3 regions of the Dyadobacter helix genome follow, and region 2 is predicted to be linked to each of the others. Evidence: riboswitches for the same ligand, from Rfam matches in the RefSeq annotation. Region 2 holds a riboswitch; each other region holds the start of a gene.
What was found. Region 2 has a riboswitch for thiamine pyrophosphate ahead of thiS (sulfur carrier protein ThiS). Riboswitches for the same ligand answer to the same signal wherever they lie in the genome.
Positions count from the first base shown of each region.

Region 1: linked by a shared signal. The riboswitch ahead of KOE27_RS00135 (TonB-dependent receptor) and the one ahead of thiS (sulfur carrier protein ThiS) in region 2 are both predicted to bind thiamine pyrophosphate.
Region 3: linked by a shared signal. The riboswitch ahead of thiM (hydroxyethylthiazole kinase) and the one ahead of thiS (sulfur carrier protein ThiS) in region 2 are both predicted to bind thiamine pyrophosphate.

Region 1 covers NZ_CAJRAF010000001.1:35,730-39,006, reverse strand. Annotated here, with positions in the region: gene KOE27_RS00135 (TonB-dependent receptor) at 1-1,539, opposite strand, end outside; TPP riboswitch at 1,673-1,768, opposite strand; gene rocD (ornithine--oxo-acid transaminase) at 1,883-3,151, shown strand; gene KOE27_RS00125 (S41 family peptidase) at 3,160-3,277, shown strand, end outside.
Region 2 covers NZ_CAJRAF010000001.1:1,608,593-1,611,869, reverse strand. Annotated here, with positions in the region: gene KOE27_RS06605 (bile acid:sodium symporter family protein) at 1-615, shown strand, start outside; gene KOE27_RS06600 (GNAT family N-acetyltransferase) at 694-1,191, opposite strand; TPP riboswitch at 1,428-1,523, shown strand; gene thiS (sulfur carrier protein ThiS) at 1,588-1,791, shown strand; gene KOE27_RS06590 (thiamine phosphate synthase) at 1,793-2,392, shown strand; gene KOE27_RS06585 (thiamine phosphate synthase) at 2,396-3,016, shown strand; gene KOE27_RS06580 (thiazole synthase) at 3,010-3,277, shown strand, end outside.
Region 3 covers NZ_CAJRAF010000002.1:1,791,227-1,794,503, forward strand. Annotated here, with positions in the region: gene thiD (bifunctional hydroxymethylpyrimidine kinase/phosphomethylpyrimidine kinase) at 1-311, opposite strand, end outside; gene thiE (thiamine phosphate synthase) at 319-954, opposite strand; gene thiM (hydroxyethylthiazole kinase) at 958-1,752, opposite strand; TPP riboswitch at 1,863-1,958, opposite strand; gene hxpB (hexitol phosphatase HxpB) at 2,142-2,816, shown strand; gene KOE27_RS15260 (sensor histidine kinase) at 2,845-3,277, shown strand, end outside.

The DNA.
Region 1 (3,277 bases), 1.6 Mb from region 2:
TTCCGTAAACTGGTAGTATATCTTTCCGTAAAAATTAATGTCTTTTTTCGTACCCAGATTATAGTAATACTGATGCTCACTACCAATATTTCCTGCATTCCGCGCCCAGATGACCTGCCCGTAATGTTCACCATCGTACTGGTTCCACCCTCCACCAAAGCTTGCGGTCAGCTTTTTATAAGAGTTGTAGTCCAGTGAAAACGTGGTCCCGTAAAAGTAGTTGTCCAGCCACCTTCTGCGGATAAAATCCGTTCTGGAAAGGGTATCCCCGCCAATGACTACATCAGGCAGGTTGTAATTGCTGTATTTATCCTGGCTCCTGTATTGTTCGTAATACCCAAGTCCACGCACCAGGAAAGCGTTCAGATTGAAAGTAAGATTGTTACCTAAAGCATGGGAAGATACCACCTGGTAATGATCCTGGCGGTAGTTATCCACCTCATTTTTGTAGGTATAATAATTATAGGTACGGTTATTAGCATTCAGCAGGTTTTCTGCATCCTTTTCACCCACACCGTTTCGGTCGATATAGGCGAGGATACCAGCCCGGTCGCCCCGTAATTTGGCCTCTGGTGTTCCGTTCCAGGACTGGTATGTTCTTTCCTTTCCGCTGAAAACGTTGACTCTTACAAAACTTTTCTTGCCAAAATACCCCCCCGATAAATAATAGGAATGCAGTTCAGACGTCGCCCTGTCCACGAATCCATCAGATGAAATCCGTGACAGCCGGGCATCGAAGGTGAATTGATCCTTGATCAGCCCGGTGCCTAGTTTAAGGGTATTTTTGAAGGTATTAAAAGAACCATACGCGTTATTCAGTTCGGCGTATGCCTCCTGGCGGAATGTATTTGTGTTCACATTCACGCTTGCGCCAAAAGCTCCGGCTCCGTTGGTAGACGTTCCTACGCCCCGTTGTATCTGGATACTGCTGACGGAAGAGGCAAAATCGGGCATGTTAACCCAGTACACACCCTGGCTTTCTGCGTCGTTATAAGGAATGCCGTTAACCGTAACGTTGATCCTGGTGGCGTCCGAACCCCTTATCCTGATGCCGGTGTATCCCACACCGCCGCCAGCATCACTGGTACTGACCAGCGACGGCGTAAAGTTGAGCAAAACCGGCAAATCCTGCCCAAGGTTCTGTTTATCAATGGCATCGGCAGTTACATTGGTGAAAGCCATGGCACTTTTACTATTCACCCGCGTTGCGCTGATGATCACCTCATCCGCCTGATAAGTACTTTTGGCTAAGCGGATATCCAGCTGGGTTTTTCCGGTCATGTCCAGTTTCACGGTCTGATACCCCACATAGGATACCTCCAGGATATGGATGTCGTCCGGTATGTTTCGGAGATTAAACGTACCGTTTTCGCCGGTGTTGGTACCGCGGATCTCCCCGGCTTTTACCGACGCCCCGGGAAGTGGTTTCCCGTCCGTGGCATCGGTCACGCGGCCCGTGATGGTATGCTGAGCCGAAGCAGAAATACATATAAGCGCACTAAAAAGTAGCACATTCAGATAGGTCGTAACTTTTCGCATGGCGATAAAAAGTTGTTACGAACAGGCAAGGGGCCACCTATCCTTAGGTTTACAAAAATTAATTTTGAAAATCGCCTGAATCTTAACGAACCATCAGCCGGTCAAACGCGTCTATCACGGCGTCCGAAAAACGTTTAAGATTAGCTTCTCTCCCTTCGCCGGCATTATCCGGATCAGGTGATATGGGTATGATCTCAGCCCGTTCGGTAGGGCACCCCTTTGAGATTACGTTACAAAGGTAGTGCAAGGAAGCTTATTCGACAATAAAAATATGGATTTTAGTAATCCCTGTCCTTTTTTGTATTTTTACACAACACAATTTTTTTAGCAAAAAACAAAGAAAATGCCTGACTATACAGACACCGCCAGCACGGGAACTACCGTGATAGACGCCTCTCAAAATGCAATGGACCTGGAATACCGTTACGGAGCACATAACTATAAACCGATGCCCGTTGTGCTTTCCAGAGGCCTGGGTGTGCATGTCTGGGATGTGGAAGGCAGGCAGTATCTTGATTTCCTTTCAGCATACAGCGCTGTAAGTCAAGGGCATTGTCATCCACGTATCGTAAACGCTATGATAGAGCAAGCCCAAAAACTGACCCTGACCTCCCGGGCGTTTTACAATGACAGGCTTGGCGAGTGTGAAAAGTTTCTGGCCGAGTATTTCGGTTATGACAAGGTACTGATGATGAATTCAGGAGTGGAAGGCGGTGAAACCGCTCTGAAGCTAACCCGTAAATGGGCTTATAAGGTGAAAGGCATAACACCCGGAAAAGCCAAAACCGTGTATGCTTCCGGGAACTTCTGGGGACGTACCCTGGCGGCCATCTCCTCTTCAACCGACCCTTCCAGTACCAACGATTACGGTCCGTTTTTACCCGGATATGAAATTATTCCTTACGACGACCTGAATGTGCTGGAGGATCTTTTCAAAAAGGATCGCGATATCGCCGGGTTTATGGTTGAACCCATTCAGGGAGAAGCGGGCGTGGTGGTACCGGCAGAAGGGTACCTCAGCGGCGTGAGGGAGTTATGTACCAGGCACAATGTCCTTTTCATCGCAGACGAGGTGCAGACAGGGATTGGGCGGACAGGAAAAAAGCTGGCCTGCGACTGGGAAAATGTGAAGCCAGACATATTGGTACTCGGAAAGGCACTCTCGGGAGGTATCATGCCTGTATCTGCGGCTCTGGCCAACGATGAAGTAATGCTCACCATCGCACCGGGGGAACATGGCTCCACCTATGGGGGAAATCCGCTGGCATGTGCTGTTACCATGGCAGCTATTCAGGTGGTGGAAGATGAAAAAATGGCTGAGAACGCCGAAAAAATGGGGCAATTGTTCAGAGAAAGAATTCTTTCGTTACAAAAGCAATGTTCTCTGGTCGAGCTCGTTAGAGGAAAGGGATTGCTGAATGCGATCGTGATCAATGATGATGAGGACAGTCCTACGGCTATGAACCTTTGCTACGGCATGATGCACAAAGGATTGCTCTGTAAGCCGACGCATGGTAACAAAATACGTTTCGCTCCGCCGCTGGTGATCAGTGCAGAACAAATAAATCAGGCTTGTGATATCATTGAAGAGGTTTTCCTGGGGTATAACTGATACGCTATATGAATTTTAAAACATTACTGAAAATTTCGGTTCTGGTACTGGTTATTTGGGGGTGTAAAGATAAAACCGTGGATCCCGCTACGGACGCTGAAACCAATCAGTGGATTTACAGCCAGA
Region 2 (3,277 bases):
TATCTTGCCAAAGCAAACCTGGCACTTTCCATTACCATCACCGCCATTTCTACCATGCTTGCGCCTATTGTAACGCCGGTACTGATGAGCCTTCTGGCTGGTGCATTTGTCAAAATAGATACCCTCCACATGATGTGGGATATCGTAAAAATGGTCATCATACCTATCGGAGCAGGGCTGATATTCAATAAGTTATTCAGCGGAAAGGCCAAATGGCTGGACAACGCCATGCCGCTCGTATCCATGGGCGGAATTGCCTTCATTATCGTGATCATCACCGCTGCCGGCCGCGACAGCCTGCTGACCATCGGCCCCACTTTGTTGCTCCTCGTACTGATTCACAATCTCTCGGGCTATACACTGGGTTACTGGTCGGGACGGCTATTCAAAATGAGCGAGCGCGACTGCCGTACCATCGCTATTGAGGTGGGTATGCAAAATGGCGGACTTGCATCCGGTATCGCGAAAGAAATGGGAAAAATGGCTACGGTAGGTCTTGCCCCAGCCGTGTTCGGGCCGTTGATGAACATTACAGGCTCAATACTGGCATCCTGGTGGCAGGGGAAACCAACCGGTGATGAAGATACCTACGTAGAAACCGGACGAGCACATTAAAATTAAAAAACAACAGTATAACATAGCAAAATGGCTGCCACGGATGCGGGCAGCCATTTTTTTGTGCCAGTCGGCCCCCTATTCAAGAATCAGCTGCATGAAGACCAGGTCCAGCCACTGATCAAACTTGTAGGCCACTTCTTTCAGATAACCCTTTTCTACAAAACCATATTTTTTGTGAAATTCAATACTTCCCCTGTTGGCCGCATCTATCCCTCCTATCATCGTATGAAGGCCCTGCTCCCGTGCCCGCTGAATGAGACTGCCCAATAGCTTGCCTCCTACACCCATACCCCTGGACTTCTCGTCAAGATAAATAGAGTGCTCCACCGTGAACTGGTACCCTATTTTGGGGCGAAAGGTATTGTATGAACCATATCCCAGCACCTCCCCATCCTGATCGGCAACAATGATGGGCATACCGTTGTCCGTCACACGCTCAAACCACTCCGTTTGCTCCTCAAGCGTCCTGATCTCATAATCATAAATTGCGGTGGACGTGAGGATCGTTTGATTAACAATTTCTAAAATCGCGGGTAAATCCTTCTTTGTGGCGTTTCTTATTCTAAGATCCATTCTGGTAAACTTAGTATTTCGGTTAAATGAGTTATCGTTTAGATTAAAATATGAGTGTACAGTCCCAACGGTCGGGCATTTCGGTTAACTCGTATGCTTTTGTTTAATGTCCGGACCTGATACTTGTACCTTTCAAATTTATCGCATATTTATCAGACCGCCATATCGATATTTCGTCATCATGCAGGTACTTCCCGGCGGAAGGTTTTATTCGTCATATTTTTGACTTAGTTTTGTTAAAACTTTGGGGGTGTCCACTATGGTGGTCTGAGATTATACCCTTTGAACCTGATGCAGTTCATACTGACGAAGGGAAAAGTAGTGAGCCTCCTGAAGGGTTTACTTATATCTTTTTCTGCAAGGTCCATTCCCCAAGTTTCTCAAACGATAACCGGAATGGAGATAAAAATCAACCAAACACCCAGCGTAATTCCTGACACTTTTACCGTGCAGCAATTGCTGACAGAAATTTTCGAAACAAATCATCAGGGAATAGCGGTAGCCATCAATAACCAGGTGGTCAGCAAATCGCAGTGGGCCTTGCACCAACTGCAGCCTGATGATCAATTAATTATCATCAGAGCCACACAAGGCGGTTAGGATGAAGCTGATCGTCATATCGTCACCTGTGTATCTGCCCAATGAGGCTGGGTGCATTAACCTGCTTTTTGAAAACGGGATGGAATACCTGCATCTCAGAAAACCCGATGGGACCGCATCGGATCTGGACCGTCTGCTGCGTGGCATCTGCCCTGCCTTTTTATCCAAAATCGCCGTTCATCAACATTTTCCCGTAGCCCTGGAATATGGGATCAGGCGGCTGCATTTTCCCGAAAATTTACGGATGACAACGGATGAGAGCACGCTGATGCAAATGAAATCAGAAGGTTTTATCCTGAGTACTTCCATCCACAAATTGCTGGATACAAACATATTAACTTCTTTTGATTATACATTTTTCGGTCCGGTTTACAACAGTATTTCCAAACCGGGGTATCAGGGTATCCTTCCTCCCGGCTTCCGGCTCGATGCAGCGGAGAAAAAGTTACCGGTCATCGGACTGGGTGGAATTGATCAGTCCAATATTCGTAACATCAAAGAGATGAATTTTGACGGAGCAGCCGTGTCAGGTACCCTATGGAAAAATCCGGCAAAAGCTCCTCAGACTTTTATTCAACTTAACAATGTGCTAAACCAATAAACTTTGATCGGCAAACTTCATTTTATATCGAATCAGACGGCTGCTTTTACACACCTGGAAAGCATAGCCTCCGCGCTTGACGCGGGCTGCAGATGGATACAACTGCGCATTAAAAACGAGCCTGCGGAAATGATCCTGGAAAAAGCATCACTTGCTAAAAACCTCTGCGATTCATACGGTGCCAAACTGATCATCAACGATTATCCGGAAGTTGCCCGGGATACAGGCGCTTTTGGCGTACATCTCGGGCTTGAAGATCTGCCCATCCAAACGGCCAGGCAGATGGGCGGAAACATGATCATCGGTGGTACTGCCAATACGCTGCAGGATGTATTGCAAAGGGTGCAGGAGGGCGCAGACTACGTAGGACTTGGCCCTTACCGCTTTACTAATACCAAGCAAAACCTAAGTCCGGTACTGGGTGCTGACGGCTACAGAGCGATTCTTGAAACAATCCATCAAATGAACATCAGTATCCCAGTGATCGCGATCGGCGGTATTACGGATGAAGATATTACCGGCCTCCTGTCCGCGGGTGTACATGGCGTGGCCATGTCCGCTGCCATTACTCATTCCCCTGACCGCAAACAATTTGTTACACAACTTTATAAAACATTATGCTAAAAATCGCTGATAAGACTTTCCATTCAAGGCTTTTTACCGGAACGGGGAAATTCAGCTCCGGTGCCCTAATGGAGCAATCCCTGTTGTCCTCAGGGTCGGAACTGGTGACCGTTGCCTTGCGCAGAGTAGCTTCTGGCCGGCAGGATGACGAGATCCTCAGGTACCTGAAGCACGGTCACATCAACCTGCTGCCGAATACTTCGGGCGCAAGAAATGCCCGGGAGGCGATATTGGCAGCACAGCTGGCAAGAGAAGCAATGG
Region 3 (3,277 bases), on a different contig from region 2:
ACGACGAAAGGCGGCTGATACTTGTCTAGCGTCTCAGCAATGATTTCGGCAACTTTAATGGTATTCACCATTCCTATTTTGACGGCGTCAACGGTAATATCTTCAAAAACGGCCTCGAGCTGTAGTGCCAGAAATTCCGGCGGGATGGGGAGTATATCTTTCACTCCCTGTGTATTTTGCGCTGTGAGGGCCGTTATCGCAGACGCACCGTAGGCCCCCAGCGCTGTAATGGTTTTCAGGTCGGCCTGAATTCCGGCTCCGCCTCCGCTGTCGGATCCGGCAATTGTTAATACGGTCGGGTATCTTTTCATGGCATTTTTATGATCTGGAATGAATAGCTTTACCAAGTGCCTGAGCAGCAGAAAAAGGCGACTCCGCACTGCATATTGCCGAAATTACGGCAATCCCGTCCGCACCGTTTAAAATCGCTTCGTTCGTATTGTGAATGTTCAGCCCCCCGATCACCACCAGCGGATGTCGGCTGTTCCGTTTGGCCCATTGAAGGCCGTTTAACCCCCAGGGTGTTTCAGTGTCCGTTTTGGAAGGTGTAGCATACAAAGGGCTCACCGCCAGGTAACTGATGTGCCAATTTTCGGCCTCGGTTACGTCCTGCATTTTCTCAGCAGATAGCCCGATTATTTTTCCAGGAGGAAGCATTTGAACGAGTACCTCGTAAGGCATATCACTTTGCCCGACGTGCACACCGTCTGCATCAACTGCCAGGGCCACATCCACCCTGTCGTTAATGATCAGCGGAATCTGGTAAGGCGCCAGGATATCTTTCAGACGTTTCCCACGGTCGATAAAAGCACGTGTCCCTAACGTTTTTTCCCGTAACTGTACCATCGTAACGCCGCCGCGGGCTGCGTCTTCCACCACCTGATAAAAATCTCTTCCCCGACACGCCGCCTCGTCCGTAACAAGGTACAACCGGATGGCTTTTAATATATCCATAGCTTATATAGTAAGCCGGGAAAGTTCTGCCAACTGAGCCGGCTTAAGAGCTTCAAGGGCGTCCAGGAAGGCAATCTGAAAAGATCCGGGAAGGTCCGCTCTTTGTCCTGCAAGTTCACCGCTTACGCCCATGGTAGCAGCGGCGCACACAGCTGCATCGAAAAAATCGGGCTGAATGGCTGCAAATGCGCCTGCAATGGCTGATGCGCTGCATCCCATGCCTGTGATACGGGTCATCAGCGGGATACCATTCTTTACGTAAGCTGTTTCATTCCCACGAACAATGACGTCCGTAGCTCCGCTAACACTTACTACACAGTCATACTGATGGCTTAATGCACGCGCAGCAGAAAGTCCGTCGGTTGAAAGTGCGGTACTGTCAACTCCTTTCGTCCGAATGTGAGAACCGGCCATGGACATGATTTCAGAGGCATTGCCACGAATAATGGCAGGCGAAGCTACCTCGAGAAGCTGCTGCAGAACCTGATCCCGATACGGCGTTGCTCCCGCTCCCACCGGATCTATGACAATGGGCTTACCCAATTCCGCCGCTTTTTTCATGGCCAGTTTCATCCCATCCACCCATACGGGAGAAAGGGTTCCAATGTTAACCACCAATGCACCGGCTATGGATACCATATCCTCCACTTCCTGCACGGCGTGTGCCATGACCGGAGAAGCCCCGATCGCCAGCAGGGCGTTGGCTGTAAAATTCATGACAACGAAATTGGTTATATTATGAACCAAAGGTGCCGATGAACGGAGGCTGGTAAGATTGCTTTCGAAATTAAATTCCATTTCTCAATGTTCTGGTTAAGTAAAAACATGGGAATGGACAGTAAGGAAACGGTGATGAGGAACGCCAAGGCGATTCTGACAAAACCAAAAAGGAAACCCGGCAACGTTATTACCGGTACAACGCTTTTTCCTACGACAGCATCAACTGTGTCAGGTTCAAAGGGTATGAATCTCAGTCCGTTTTTTGGACACCCCTAAAGCCATTCTTAATTGCGAAAGTAGTAGTTTTGGAAATAAGAAAAAAGGAACCGGGCCTGTACATCATTTTATCAAAAACGGCTGCAACCATTCCTGTACGATAACCGACATGAAGTGAAACGGTTCCGTTCGTTATAAACCATGATTTCCCGTATCAAAATATTATATTTTAAAACCGAAATTCCTGTTACATGATTAAAGCAGCAATATTTGACATGGATGGCTTGCTGATCGACTCGGAACCGATCTGGACCGAAGCCGCACGTGAGGTAATGCAAAAAGTAAATTTTGAGCTCACCAATGAATTAAAACACCAGACCACCGGACTTTCCTGCCAGCTTTTCCTGGAATTCTGTTATAAAATACAACCCTGGAACACCCCCAGCTTTGAAGAGCTGGAACATGATATTCTGGAATACGCACATCAGCATATCCTGGACAGGGCGGTAGCCATGCCTGGCGCCGTTGAACTCGTAAAAACACTGAAACAACAAAACCTGAAACTGGCCGTAGCCTCCGCTTCGCACATGGAGCTCATTGAAGGGGTACTGGAACGGTTGCAAATAACCGAGTATTTTGACTCCTGGCATTCGGGAACGCTGGAAAAATTCACCAAACCGCACCCTGCCGTGTACCTCTCCACAGTCGCGAAATTGGGCGTAGCCCCAGGCGAATGTATTGCTTTTGAAGATTCACATGCCGGTTTGCGATCTGCGCACGCAGCCGGAATGGTCGCTATTTCAGTACCCGCAGCGGAAGTTTATGATGATCCCAAATTTGACCTCGCCCATTACAAGATACGTTCTCTGAAAGATTACATTTTTACAGAAATGAGTGAGTTTCCGCAGGTATTATTCAATAATTGATTCATAAACCTTTCAGCCCCTGCCCTATATGATTGGCTTAAGGCATTTCAGTATTGTTGTTGCAACACGGATCATCATCATCATCCTGAGCATCCTGGCATTGTTATGGCTGTCGCACCAGCAGACTAATAAGGGATTGATTTACATGCTGGGCATCGTTATCATTTCCATCCAGGGCTCCTTGCTGTATCAGTATGTTACAAAAGTCAATCGCAAACTAACCTATTTCCTGGAATCTGTCAGGTACTCGGATTTTACGATCAACTTCCGGGCAGATAACAAAATGGGAAAAACCTTCAAAGAACTTAACCAGCAGTTCAATGAAGTGCTGCTGGCGTTCAGACAAGCCAGGGCCGAAAAGGAAGCCAATCTTCAGTACCTCAATACCATCGTGCAGCATATTGGCACCGGCCTCATTACCTTTGACAGCAACGGAAAAGTCAATATCATTAACAGTGCCG